DNA from 4 places in the Teredinibacter turnerae T7901 genome. Region 2 is predicted to be linked to each of the others. Evidence: predicted binding sites of a transcription regulator. Region 2 holds the regulator's gene; each other region holds the start of a gene.
What was found. The regulator FNR, encoded in region 2, switches genes on or off when oxygen is low (the NO sensors DNR and NnrR bind a similar motif). The targets are predictions, from matches to a motif close to TTGATNNNNATCAA.
Positions count from the first base shown of each region.

Region 1 (3,571 bases), 130 kb from region 2:
CAGGAAAATAATCATATTGCATTGATCGACCTGGCGACGGCCACCGTCGTTAATGATTTCTCGGCCGGTACCGTCGATCTTTCAATGATTGATGTTGTTGAAGAGGAGCCTGCGGTTATCGATCTGAGCGGTTCGCTGGCTGACGTTCCACGCGAGCCGGATGGCGTGACCTGGATTAACGCTGAGTATTTCGCGACCGCGGATGAAGGCGATATGGACGGTGGCAGCCGAGGTTTCACTGTATTCAATTTACAGGGCGACGTTGTTTGGAATTCAGGTTCCACGCTGGACCATATGGCCGTGCGTTTTGGTCAGTATCCAGATGCGCGCTCTGAAAATAAAGGTAACGAGCCTGAAAATATTGAATTGGGTATTTTTGGCAGCGACCGCTATCTATTCGTTAACTCTGAGCGCTCCAGCATGGTGTTCGTCTACGACGTTGCTAATCCGACAGCGCCCGTGTTCAAGCAGGTACTGCCCGCCGGTGTTGCGCCGGAAGGCGGCTTGGCAATCCCATCGCGTAATCTGTTAGTTGTCGCCAGCGAGGAAGACTCACGGGACGATAAAATTCGCTCGGTGGTAAATATCTATCAGTACAACAGCTTGCCTGCGTCTTATCCAACCGTACAATCGGCTGACCGCTTTGACGGCACACCCATTCCCTGGAGTGCAATGTCAGGACTGGCGGCAGACCCAAGCAACGAGTCGCTTCTTTATGCGATAGAAGACAGTTTTTACGCGAGCAACCGCATCTTTACTTTGGACGTAAGCCAGAAACCCGCAGTCCTGATGGGTGAAACGCACATTGTGGATAGCAACGGCGTGTTCGCGGCGTTCACCACCTCGGGTAATGATGCAGACGCTGATAGCTTTGACGCACAAGATCTGGCGGCGATGATAAACGGTAATGGCACTGTTAACATCGACCCAGAGGGAATTACCGTTGCTGCGGATGGTGGTTTCTGGGTGGCGTCAGAGGGGGCTGGCACCGTAACCGAAACCGACGATCGCCCTATTGAATCTTTGAACTTCCTGTTTAAGACGACGGCCGCTGGTGTGATCGAAAAAGTAGTGACACTCCCTGCGTCGGTTAATGCCAATCAGGTGCGTTTCGGTTTTGAGGGCGTTGCAGAGTACAACGGTAAACTCTACGTCGCCATGCAGCGTGCCTGGGGTGCGGATGCCAATCCACGAATCGGTATTTACGATATTGATGCAGACTCATGGAGCTTCGTGTTCTACCCGTTGGATGCGCGCGAATCGCAAAACAAAGGTTGGGTTGGCTTGTCGGATATCAGCAGTCTCGGTAATGGCGAGTTCCTGCTCGTTGAGCGCGACAACCAAGGCGGGCCGGATGCCGCAATCAAGCGTCTATACAAAGTTGACCTGTCGGCACCTGTGGCTGATAGCACAATCACTAAAACGCTGGTGCGAGATCTGGTCGCGGCGGGTGACCTGACCGCAACGGGTGGTCTTATTCCCGAAAAAATCGAAGGATCTGCTGTCATGGCCAATGGTGATGTTTATATCATCAATGACAATGACGGTGTCGACGATAACAGCGGTGAAACCCAGTTGATTAATCTGGGGAGCATCCTGAACCATTTTTAATCGGCATAGATAAATGATGCTCTCGAAAGCCGGTCGCGAAAGCAGCCGGCTTTTTTCGTTGGCGCTTATGCTTTTCTCTAGGGCCGCTTGTTCGCTATTCATGTTATCTATGCCGCGAGCCGCTATCACAGCTTAGAATGATGTTCGGAATACGCATCGGGTGGCAGGGCCACTGCCAAAGCATGCAACTTGCAGTGTGCTGTGCGCAAGTAGCAAGTAGCAAGTAGCAGGGAGCAATCTGTAAAGAGTAGTGAATAATATCTAATGCCATGCTGTGAATTGGCGGTCATCAACAAGGGGACGTCTTGTGGAAATAACCAAAACGCTCGGCGAGTTTATAGTCGACCATCAGAATCAATATCCAACGGCGACAGGTGAGCTGTCAGCCCTCTTTTCATCAATCCGGCTGGCTGGGAAAATTGTTCATCGCGAAGTTAACAAAGCGGGTTTAGCGGATATTCGTGGTGCAGCGGGTGGCGATAATATCCAAGGCGAAGCGCAGCAAAAGCTGGATGTTTACGCGAACGAAAAATTCAAAGCGGCACTCTCAGCCAGGGGCGTTGTCTGTGGCCTGGCGTCTGAAGAGGAGGACTCCTTCGTCGCGTTTGATGGGCAGCGCAGTTTACAAGGGAAGTACGTGGTTTTGATTGACCCACTGGATGGCTCTTCGAACATCGATGTGAATGTTTCCGTTGGCACTATATTTTCTATTTACCGGCGGATATCCAAAACCGGCGGGCCAGTTACACTTGAAGATTTCCTGCAACCTGGTCGCGCGCAAGTGGCCGCGGGTTACATTGTTTATGGGTCCTCAACCATGTTGGTGTATTCCACCGGTGACGGTGTTAACGGGTTTACGTACGACCCGTCGCTAGGCGTATTTTGTTTGTCCCATGAAAATATGCGGTGTCCGCCAGAGGGTAACATCTACTCTGTTAACGAGGGAAATTATGTGCACTTTCCCAGTGGCATAAAGAAATACATCAAATTTTGCCAGGAGGAAGACAAGCCGAGTGGGCGGCCCTACACATCGCGGTATATTGGATCATTGGTATCGGATTTTCACCGCAATCTCATTAAAGGTGGGATTTACCTCTACCCCACGTCCAGCACCTATCCCTCGGGTAAATTGCGCTTATTGTATGAGTGCAACCCTATGGCTTTTCTCGCCGAACAGGCGGGCGGCAAAGCGCTTGCGGGTGTCAATCAACCTGTTCTCGATATAGTTCCTAGTGAGCTTCACCAGCGCAGCCCCCTGATTATCGGTTCCAGCCGTATGGTAGACAAAGCCTGTGAGTTTCTGAGCGAGAAATAAGCGGGTTGACTGCGGTGTATTCTGCTTCCTTTTGACGTATCGCAGTTTGCGAATATAGATTTGATGAATGTCACCCGTTTACACACAATGGGTGATAAGCTACAGCAATTACACGGGCAAGCGCCCCCTGTTAAGGGGCGCTGCAGTCGTGATTGGCCCCTGGGGGATCATGGGCCTTAGCGGTTTTGAGGGTAGGTTTATAGCTGCGATTAGGTATCTGCTATTGGATATCTGATCAATTTTTCTTGCCCCGCGCCTTGATTGTTTCTTTGTCTTTGCTGCCATTTCATGAGTGTTCAGTCGACTGTATCAACCTCTGGAACCCCTAGCGGGCTACTCGAAGTTCTAGCTGAGCTTCGTGAGCGTTTGCGCGGTGAAAAGTATTGCGCCCAGCGATTATTGCGGGTGTCGTTGCCAGTAGAGTTGGATAACACGCCGCTTGAAATCGCGGCCGCTTGCCGGGAGAGCGAACGCCAGATTTTTGCCACACGTGATAACAAATTTACCCTGGTGGGCTTTGGCCACAGCCGTCGATTGTCAACAAACAACGCGGAGCAAACCGCTGCGATTCTGGATCAGGCCCAGCAACTGGTTGCCGGATCCGATGCCTGCTGGCTTGGTGGTTGCTCTTTCGCTGGCAATACG
Region 1 covers NC_012997.1:3,014,048-3,017,618, reverse strand. Annotated here, with positions in the region: gene TERTU_RS12065 (esterase-like activity of phytase family protein) at 1-1,611, shown strand, start outside; gene fbp (class 1 fructose-bisphosphatase) at 1,919-2,926, shown strand; gene TERTU_RS12055 (isochorismate synthase) at 3,215-3,571, shown strand, end outside.
Region 1: a site for FNR is predicted at 1,891-1,904, ahead of fbp (class 1 fructose-bisphosphatase). Genes of this name have one in related genera too.

Region 2 (3,571 bases):
TGAGAGCGAGCTTAACGCCAAACCAGAACACGGCGAACGGTGAATAGCCAAAGAAGATAGCCAGGGTAACCCCGCTTATGAGCAGCCCTGTGTCATTTATGTGGGGCAATATTTTTACCCAGCGCTTATGCAGTAGATCTGATCGTCCGATTAGCCAAAGAAATCGCAGGGAAAAACCAACAAAAGTAAGCAGGGCAAACCACACATGTAGGTGCTTCGCCACGAGGATGTAGGGCATATTAGCTGAGGGCTTTGTTTATTAATGTACCGAGGTGTGGTTTGTAGGGCAGGGCGAGAGCGGCTTGGTGTCCAGATTCGGACATTTTGTTCCAGGTTTTCTGGATAATGTCGATGAGTTTGTCTTCTGCGTGTTTATTGGCAAAATCTTCGAGGTAGTGCTTAAGGAACACCAGACAAATGACATCTTCAAGGGTTTGGGTTTCCGGGTCTCTCCGCAGTTGCCTTTTTTGAATAAGGAACTTTACTCGCTCACAATCTTTTTCGTTAAAGCCGCATTCTGACATGATCTCTGCTGCGCGGTTTGCATGGAAGAGGGAAAGCTCCGAGCGCCACTTTTTGTAGCCAGCACGACCTTCAGGGTAGGCGGAGCGCGGCGATGTCCAGCGCTCGATGTGTTGCGCGCGAGCAGCAATTTGAAGGTGAACCGACGCTTCAGGGCAAAATTCAGCAAGTTGCTCGGTCATACGCTGTCCGTAGAGCAGTTCTTTCGGTTGCTGCTGGCCAGTTTCTGCGTTTACCTCAAGGTTCGGGTCTTTTGCATTGGCGGCATCGATTGAGCGAAGTGCCGCACCCAGCGCTGGATCTTGTGTCTGCATTAGTCGATAGAGACTGAGGCGACGCCTTTTAATGCGTCCAGATCAGAAATGATTACGTGTTTTTTATCCAGCGTAATCACGCCCTGCTTGTGTAAACGACTGAGTACCCGGCTGACCGTCTCGATTGTTAAGCCGAGGTAATTACCTATGTCGGATCGCGACATGGGAAGGTAAAACTCTTTTGCAGACAGGCCACGGTTGTGGTTGCGTGTAGAAATACTGAGCAACAGGGAGGAGATGCGCTCATCAGCGCTGTTCTTACTAAGTAGCGTAATTAGCTGTTGCTCGTGTGTTATTTCTTTACTCATCAACTGAAAAAAGCGGCGCTGAAGATTGGGAACTTGTGCGCTCAGCTCTTCGAGTCGGGTAAATGGAATTTCACATACTGCGGATGTTTCCAGTGCGATGGCTGAGTTGGTGTGATGGTTCGACGCGAGGCCGTCCATACCAATGATTTCGCCCGGTAGGTAGAAGCCGGTTACTTGTTCCTGGCCATCATGGGTCACCTTCACGGTTTTGACCGCTCCGGACCGCAAAGCGTAGACCGAACGAAAGGATTCTCCGGCGTGGTAGACATGGTCGGTCTTTTGTACCGGTCGCCCTCGCTGAATAATGTCGTCAAGTTTGTTTATATCGTCAATATGCAGGCTGATTGGCAGGCAAATAGATGCGAGACGGCAATCGGCACAGTTAACTTGAGGATTGTGGTGGCACTGATGGTTGGCAATAGACTGCGGCATGGCACCTTCCCAGGCTGTGATTTACGGCACCGGCCATTATAGCTAAAAGCGATGTTAAATGCCCGTAAAGACCAGCCTCTGCGGTAAAAAAGTGCCTCAAAAAGGTTTATTCGTGTGTTGGACCGTGATTTATCGGTAATTTCCCTTCTTGCAGTGCCTCCAGGTAGCGATTTTGCGTACAAAAATTTTGTAAAACCATATGTTGTAAGTGGCTTTTGCCCTCCAGCCCCATGTAAATGCAGTTGTTTTCAAGTTCGCATTCGCCATCGAACAGAATCCCGCCGTTTGCACTCAGGTCGTTGTCGATCAGCTTGGGGCGGTTGCCGATATAAATAAAGTCAGGCGCAATCATCCGTTTGACCTCGATAACATGTTCACGAAGGTCATCCAGACAGTTTGAGTCGTGGATCTGAATGCTCATTCCGGTAAACGCGTACTTCCGGATTAAGTCCCCAACGGCTTTTAACTTATCCAAGTCTTCGAGGTCACTCCGGTTGAGAGCGATCTGATAATGGTTGAAACCCAAGCCCTTCAACAGGGCGATGTGGTCACTGTTGACTTCATCCTGATGGGTTACCACTCGGTGCACGCGCTGCTCGGACTCTGAGAGTCCAAAGTGAGATGCTAACGCATGCATAATTCCGGTTAACTCGTAAGGCTCAAAGGACTGGAAGGGGTAGCACAGTAAGAGATTCTCTACTGATTTATGCCCGACGGCGTCAGCCCACAGTTTTATTTCTTTTGTGAGTAGCGCTCCGGCACCTGCCGCTTGCGGATTTGTACGCGCCCACCTGAAGGCGTGCCCATCCATACAAATGCTCACCGAGTGGCTTGGGTGGAGGCGGTATTTTTCCAGGACGCGAGCTGCTTCAAACGCCGAAATTTTGGTATGTCGGCGCAGCGTCGGGTGTTCAGAAATATTGGATTTGGGTTCATTCGTTTGCATAAAAATAGTCTAAGTCAGCGCGCGTTATCCGACTTGATGGAAATCAACGGCGTTGAAGGCTGTCGCGTGGGGTCTGGGAAAAATTGACACTAAATGCAAGGGTATTTGATGCAGTCACCAAAAATTCGCATGGCGAGGAGGGGAAGAGCTTTAGCGGCAGTGTGGGTACAAGCGGGAAATCAAACTCTTCTCCGGAGTGCCGCAGGCGCGGCACCAGTAAGATTTGCGAGGGGAGTACGTTCGTGAATTGTCCTAGGGCCTGTTAACACTAATTCAATTCGCTCTGCTGGAGCCTGTATTTTCAGGATGAAAGGCATTTTTGGCGTTGTTTAGCGGGCTAAACGAGCGAAAAATAACGCATCAGCCTGGAAATACAGGCCCAGCCCTGCGGGTTGCGGCTAAAATCCCGCTCTCAGCGTTGTTTATCGCTCATTTGGAACAACCACTAAAACGCCGGGAGCGTTTTAGCGTGTAACCCCGTAGGGGTGAGGCATAGGGATATGCCGAACAACCTGCACTCCAAACGTCGGGGTGCCGCATCACTCGATAGCGAAATTTTAGCCGCAATAGAATGAATCGAATTAGTGTTAACAGGCCCTAGCCAAGATTTTCCAGGGAGATGGTTTGCGACATACTGATTCTCTCACCAGGCTCGATCACGATGTCGCTGGTGTTGGCTGTTTCCACACACAGGAACTCCTGTTCGCCGCTTTCGTGGACATCATCCATGCTCGCAGCATCGCTGCCTGGGTTCCACACAACCCAATGTTGGGACAGTTGTTTATCGATACAGATTTTGCGGGCGTACTGGGGGTCGATCACTTCTATTCGCTCGCTGCTGGAATAGATTCGATCCAATGGCCCTAGGTACCCTAAATGTTCGGTATCTCTATTTTCCAGTTGCTGCTGCTGGCCTGTCAGCTTGTCCTCGTAGAAGGAGCTACCGAGCAATGGAATCTCCACTGCTGCGGGGTTACTTACCTTAAGGTAATTGTGAAAGGCGAAATTGAAGCACTGAGGCTTGTCGCCGGTGTTTTCAACCAGCAAGG
Region 2 covers NC_012997.1:2,882,966-2,886,536, reverse strand. Annotated here, with positions in the region: gene TERTU_RS11540 (SirB2 family protein) at 1-238, opposite strand, end outside; gene TERTU_RS11535 (DUF4202 domain-containing protein) at 240-836, opposite strand; gene fnr (fumarate/nitrate reduction transcriptional regulator Fnr) at 836-1,576, opposite strand; gene TERTU_RS11525 (hypothetical protein) at 1,683-2,522, opposite strand; gene TERTU_RS11520 (D-hexose-6-phosphate mutarotase) at 3,120-3,571, opposite strand, start outside.

Region 3 (3,571 bases), 2.5 Mb from region 2:
CCCTGTTATTTCGCCATTAAATGTGTGGGTGAGAATCAGGCTGGCCATATGGGGAATGCCGATCTCCCAATGATTTTTTTGCGCTTCTTCATCGGGAATAGCGAACAGCAATAAAGGAGCGCCCTGTTCCGTGTGCCACACGCCTTCCATCGCCGAGACTTTTTGCGGTTGGTGTTCAAACGTGTTTAAGCCGTGCAAATCGCCGACAAGAATCTGCAGTGGCATGAGTACAGCGGCCATAAAAATACCGGTTTTTAACGCAAGTAGAGGTGCGCGTTTGGTGTCGCCTTTGCGAATGCGGTATGCGGAAATCCCGGCCACAAAAAAAGCCGCCGTTAAGCCGGAGGCAACCAGCATATGCATTAATCGGTAGGGGAACGACGGGTTAAAAATAACCTCCCACCAACTGGTAACGTGAGCCACGCCTTCGCGCATTTCAAAGCCCGCGGGGGTGTGCATCCAGGAATTCAGCGCGAGAATCCAAAACGCGGACATGGTTGTCCCCAGCGCGACTAACAAGGTTGCCAAGGTGTGTAATTTCGGCGGTACGCGATTAATGCCAAACAGCATTACGCCGAGAAATGTAGCCTCGAGAAAGAACGCCGTCAGCACTTCGTAGCCAAGCAACGGCCCGGCGATATTGCCAACGGTTTCCATAAAGCCCGGCCAGTTGGTACCGAACTGAAACGACATGGTGATACCACTCACCACGCCCAGCGCAAAAGTGAGCGCAAACACTTTCACCCAAAAACGATAGGCGCGCATCCATACCGGGTTTTGGGTCATGTCGTGGCGAATTTTAAAAAAGAACAACACCCAGCACATGGCAATGTTGATGGTGGGGAATAAAATATGAAAGCTGATATTGGCCGCGAATTGAATCCGCGAAAGTTCCAATGTGTCCAGCATGAGTGGGTCCTCGTTGTGTGTTCGCCCTGGCCCAACACCACGGCGAACAGGCGGCAAATGAAAACTTAGTCGGGCTTGGACTGGCCGATAATGCGATCTTTAAGATCCAGCACCTTGCCAACGCCGGAACCGAGCTTGAGCAGCCCTTGTAACTGTCCTGGCGACAAATTGTTGAGTTGCTGTGCCCAGTTGGTGAGTTGTTCCAGCAAAGTAAGCAAGTCGCTCATTTGCTGCTGGGCGAAGGCCTCTTCATCGCTCTTGGGCTCGTCCAGTAAATTACTGCGCAGTACCGACAATGTCGGCTCGATCTCCCGTTTGCGACGCTCTTCGAATACGGTTTGCGCCAGCTCCCAGATACTGCCGGATACCGTGAAGTAATCTTTGCGATCACCGTGCACCCGCTGTACCCGCACCAGGCGCCAGGATTGCAGCTCCTTCAGCCCCATGCTCACGTTGCCACGGCTGACGTGCAGCGTCTCGGCAATGTCTTCGGCGTTGAGGGGCTCCGAATGAATCACCAGTAACGCCAGCATCTGGCCTACGGTGCGGTTGAAGCCCCAGCGACTGCCCATTTCACCGAAATGGACCACAAAGTTCTCTGCAGTAGGGTTGAGTTTCATGGTTTGTGTGAATTTTCAGAAATTTCTGAAAATAGTATAGGTATTTTTGATCTGGATCAACCTTGAAGATTTTGGGGGTTTGCTAATCCTGTGCTGGCAGGTGGCTAGCTCTACGGAGGTAGGAATCGGGAGGCAGGAATCGAGAGGTAGGAGGCAAAAGCTAAGGGCAGGTATATGGGGTATCAAGCCAACCGAGAACGAGCCCGGAAGGGCTCGTCCTATTTAGCTCACTAACTTAATTTGCAGAAAAGCTTGGAGCGTTAAATTTCAAAACCCCTGAGTGCCCAAGTGCGCTTCCGCGCGTTATCACAATGTTGAGGTATGAGGGGAAGTTTAAATCGATGCTATCGGCAAATTCCACGGTGGGTATCTTGATCACTACCCAGCCACCGGTAATAGTGCCGTCCATAGTAAGCAGCGTTTTATTTTTTCTGTTGCCAAAGCTATCCGCGATCTCCAAGTTTATCGACATACCGGAAGCCGTCTCCCGGGCAGGTATGTAAAAACGTTGGGTGATATAGCCAGTAGACAGGTTCACTGGCGTTGCCCAAGAGTGGACGAGCCAAATCTCGGATTCTTCAGGTTGCCAATTCAGTGTCGCTACCATTTCACTATCGCTAGCCGAAAAATTGTGCAGGGATTCGTAATCTGGTGTGTTTGAGGTCTCGATTACCCAGGGGTAAAGTTCTGCAGCACTAAAGTTTTGCGGTTTAACCGGGTTATAGAAATTTTTCGCAAATTTGGGGCTAAGTTGCAAGTAGAAACTATCGACTACAAGAATACCTGACAGCAGCGTATTTTCGGCAGGAAGTTCGATGGTTACGGTCAAGGATTCTACCTGGGTGAGATCGAAGCCGTCATCCATGGTTATAAAATCGCGTTGCGCCACCGAATCTATAATCACAGACACTGGCGAATTGAAATTCAATTCGCTCGCGGATATTCCGTACACTTGCGCAGTTTTACCCTGAGCGTCGACCAGCAACACCTTAACGCCTTCTGTGAGTGTTTCAAATTGTGGTGGTAAGGAGAGATTAAAAGATACGCGTCCCTGGGCCAAATTCAGGTTCCATGGAAGGTGGTGATATATTTCTACGTCCTTACCCTGGGTTTCTGAATTCCTGAATATGAGCGTGGACTTTCCTTTGACTCCCTGAGAAGTTGACCTGGTGGAGGAGGTAATCCAATTGTGATCCCAACCTGAATGCATTACAGGAAAATCGAGCAAATTGGTTGGTTCTCCGGCCGCGCCATCGAGGTCTATACCGATGTTGTCAAATTGCGCCAACCCAGTCGCGATTGGACCGTAATTGACGCTGATCAAACCTACCCCAACGCTTGCGACGTTGGTGATATCGAACTCAGCGTCGGCATAGTTGAGGGTTATAGCGCCCTGAAGCAGCGTCACTGTTGTGAATGTGCTTTTATTTTCGATTGATGGGGATTGAATCTCGCCGAGTGCATAACGGCCTTGTACGTCAACCAGAACGACCGTAGCTCGTGCAAGGCTAGTTTCATAGCCGGCATCAGTTTCGTGAAAATAGGAATCGTCGAATTTTATATCGGCAATAATTTTTGCCTGAGTAAAGTCCAAGGGTGATTCTAAACCCGTGATCGCGAATACAGCATCACCGTTTTGCCAGGCAGGGGTAATCCCTAAAGTTTCCTGCTCGTAGCTCAGGGCAAAATCGCCTGCTGAATAATCTACCTGGAAAGGATGCCAGGTGGCGATGGAGTCCGCTTCCGAAAATTCGAATGAAACGTCGTATGTTGCTTGTGCTTGGGTGATCGGCGTAAAAGATAGCGTTAAGCAAGCGAGTACCACACTAGCTTTAAGTGTGCGAAATGCATGTTTGATATTCATTACTAATCCTTGATTAAAATGTTCCTATTGAGAGGTTGTGACGTGCAAAAAACAGCCAAACCTTGATGTTTAAGGTGGTCTTGCTTACAGCCTGTGAGCGTCGGTAGAAGACCAATTTAAACAATCGCTACTGTACCATTTGGCTATGACAAATATATATTTCTGCTGGTAATAAATT
Region 3 covers NC_012997.1:336,910-340,480, forward strand. Annotated here, with positions in the region: gene TERTU_RS01430 (cytochrome ubiquinol oxidase subunit I) at 1-909, opposite strand, end outside; gene TERTU_RS01435 (GbsR/MarR family transcriptional regulator) at 975-1,529, opposite strand; gene TERTU_RS01440 (hypothetical protein) at 1,765-3,393, opposite strand.
Region 3: a site for FNR is predicted at 1,576-1,589, ahead of TERTU_RS01435 (GbsR/MarR family transcriptional regulator). Genes of this name have one in related genera too.

Region 4 (3,571 bases), 2.5 Mb from region 2:
GCGAGATATCCCCTCACCTTATTGCCCGCACAGCGCGAAAGCTTGGCAAACAAGTGTATCTGCCTGTAGTTCAGCGCGATCGCTTGCGGTTTCGCATAGCGCCTGCCGGAGCAAAAATGTGGCGCAACAGGTTTCAGATTCCTGAGCCTCTCCCCAAATACGCTGATGTGCCCGGTGACTGCCTGGATCTGGTGTTGATGCCCCTGGTAGGGTTCGATAAATGGGGCAACCGGCTTGGCATGGGTGGAGGCTTCTACGACCGCACATTTGCCTGCAACCATTTACGGCCGAAGCTGGTTGGGCTCGCGCACCATCTGCAAGAAGTGGATTCGCTGCTCGTAGACAACTGGGATATTCCGCTGGATGCGGTGGCGACAGATCGCCAGTGGTTGAGCGTGTAAGTAAACTGTGGGATTAGCTTGAAAACTTGCCTTTCATCACCGGGTGTTTGGCAACAGAATCTTGAAACCGAAACGCTTTAAGCGCATCTGAACGCTAAAAACCCTTGAGTGCCCACCTGGAAGCGGCACTCGCAAACAGGTACTCAAGGGTCTATCGATCCGGCCACACAATGATTGCGCGGCAAAGCTTCACTCTCTGCAATAGGCGAGGCGAACCTGAGTGGTGAAATGCGCGCGCTAGCGCTCGACCACTATTCCTTGATGGAGATCGGCAGGCGGTAGATCTTCAGCTTCCGCTTCAGAACCGCCAATAATCCCCAGCCCACTTGCGATAAGTCCTACAACAAAAATTACTGCAGCTAGAGTCAATACATCAGTCTTCATCAATACTTCCTCTGCGCTTGTCGGTCTCATTATTGTGATGTTCCACCCCAACAGGGGCGCTTACTTTAAATTGCGGACACTGGCACCAAATTCATCTGCACCCCGCAGTCAATCGCAAGAGCAGGTTTTATACCTATTTAGATGCCAATAGGCAAAGACCTATATCAAAGTCGCCCGCATACACCGCATTTTAAACATACACTCGTATTTCAACACGCCAAGACATACGCAAGCAGGTACTGGCTCACAGTATAAGTAACTACTTACTTTTCGACGGAGAAGCGCTGGGTGAAGTTTTTGTGAAGTTTTTTGCATGCGGATGACTTTAATGTCGTAAAGCCAACAATTATCTTCCCAAGACTGCGCACGTGTTTTGTGCAAGTGATATAAATAGCCACACATTCAGTGCATGCTCTAAATCAGAAACAGTAAAAGCCCGAAGATTTATCCCCTTTTCTCTTGATAGGCGTCAACAAACAACCGATAATAAGAATTATTATTAATTGGTAACCATTTTCGGCACGAACTTAGCAATCTGCGTTATCGCAACCGTCCCCGGACATTCGCTTACTTTGCCAACAGGTAGTATTTGTCATTATGTCGACCACTCTAAACCAATTGACCACCGGCAAGATTGCCACCATTAATTTTTTACACGGCGACAACCAAGCACTCATTCGTCAGTGTGGCGCCTTGGGCCTTAAGCCCGGCGAGCAAGTGAAAGTCCTGCATCGCAGTGGCGGCAAAGGCCCCATGCAAATAAAATGTCGGGGCACGCTTTTCGCCATTCGTAGCGATGAAGCAGCCAACATAGGCGTCACCCTCGAAGCTTGAGCCTCAAAGGTTCGCCCGCCCATTTAGCGGAATCTAATGTGAAAGAAATCGCCTTAATCGGCAGCCCCAACTGCGGGAAGACAACCCTTTTCAACCGACTTACCGGTACGCGCCAGCGCACCGGCAATTGGCCCGGTGTAACCGTAGAGCGCAAAGACGGCGTGCTCAGTATCCAAAAGCAGCAATCGCTTCTGGTGGACCTACCGGGAATTTATACCTTCCATGATGACATTCAGGGTGTCGAATCACGCGTAGCCCACAGCTACATGTCCAGTGGTCGCGCGGCGCTTGCCCTGTTTGTACTGGACGCTACCCGCCTGCCACAGCAGCTCGAGCTGCTGCCAGACTTGCTCGCCACCGGTACCCCGGTGATTCTTGTGGTGAATATGCTCGACTCGGCCGCCGCAGAAGGCATGAAAGTCGATCTCGCCGCACTGCATGAATCGACAGGCCTGCCAGTCGCCGGCGTCGTTGGATCAACCGGCGAGGGGATCGCCGGCTTAAAAGATGTTATCGCCAACTCTCTGGTCAGCTACCCGTTGGTTGATGCCGATAAAATTGATATTCAGGCAGCAGCAGCCGCCAGTTATCGCAGCGAAGGCGACAGCAGCCGCACCGAAAAGATCGACCGCTGGCTGCTTCATCCAAAACTGGCGCTACCGTTTTTCCTGCTGGTGATGTATTTGCTGTTCACTATTTCGGTGAACCTGGGGGCGGTATTTATCGATTTTTTCGATATTTTGCTTGGCAGCTGGTTTGTCGACGGAACACGCTGGCTGCTCGCCAGTATCGGCACCCCAGAATGGTTAATTGCGATTCTGGCCGATGGCGTCGGTGGCGGTATTCAGCTAGTCGGTACCTTCATTCCTGTGATCGGCTTCCTATACTTGTGCATGTCGGTGCTTGAAGATTCGGGCTATTTGTCGCGCGCCGCCTTTGTTATTGACCGGCTGATGGCAAAAATCGGGCTCCCAGGACAAGCGTTCATCCCGCTGATTATCGGTTTTGGCTGCAACGTGCCTTCGGTAATGGCGTCACGCGCTCTCGGCCAGGCCAGTGCACGACTGACAACCATTTTTATCGCACCCTTTATGTCCTGCGGTGCGCGCCTTTCGGTCTACGTGTTCGTCGGCACCGCCTTCTTCCCAACTCAAGCGCAAAATGCCATTTTCGCGCTTTATCTGCTGGGCATTATTGTCGCCGTACTGTCTGCCTGGGTCCTCCGCCGCAAATTGTTCTCGCACATGGTGGGCGCTAATATCAGTGAAATGCCCGCCTATCACCGCCCTTTGGTGCGCAACGTACTCACCCAAACATGGCACCGTTTGTATTCATTTATCTGGCGCGCAGGGCGACGTATTGTAGCGGTGGTACTGTTGCTTTCGGTCTTTTCCTCACTGGGCACTGATGGCAGTTGGGGCAACCAGGACACGGAAAAATCAGCGCTCTCCGCCACCGGCAAAATCCTGACCCCGATTTTCACCCCCATGGGTGTAGGCGAGGACAATTGGCCAGCGACCGTCGGCTTGTTTACAGGCTTGTTCGCCAAAGAGGTGGTCGTAGGCACCCTGGACACACTCTACTCGCCGTCAGATTCAGATGCTGATCAGGGCGGCATGCCAGACTTCGGCGGCGATGCCAAAGCCGCCTTGCAGAGCGTGGTGGATGGTCTCGCGGGCCTGGCTGGCACCTTTACTGACCCGCTCGGCATTGGTTCTGCGCAGGAAGATGTCGCAGGGGATCAGCCCGGCAGCTATACCGCTATGCAGCAGCTATTCCCCTCAGCCTGGGGAGCCTTCTGCTACCTGGTGTTTATTCTGCTTTACGCGCCCTGTGTTGCAACCATTGGCGTAATGCACAAGGAAGCCGGGCACATGTGGCTCGCGTTTTCGGTGGTCTGGAGCCTATTGCTCTCTTATTGGCTGGCCAGTGTAATGTGGCACTTGAGTCTC
Region 4 covers NC_012997.1:414,445-418,015, reverse strand. Annotated here, with positions in the region: gene TERTU_RS01750 (5-formyltetrahydrofolate cyclo-ligase) at 1-401, shown strand, start outside; gene TERTU_RS21935 (hypothetical protein) at 639-815, opposite strand; gene TERTU_RS01745 (FeoA family protein) at 1,383-1,619, shown strand; gene feoB (ferrous iron transport protein B) at 1,616-3,571, shown strand, end outside.
Region 4: a site for FNR is predicted at 1,245-1,258, ahead of TERTU_RS01745 (FeoA family protein). Genes of this name have one in related genera too.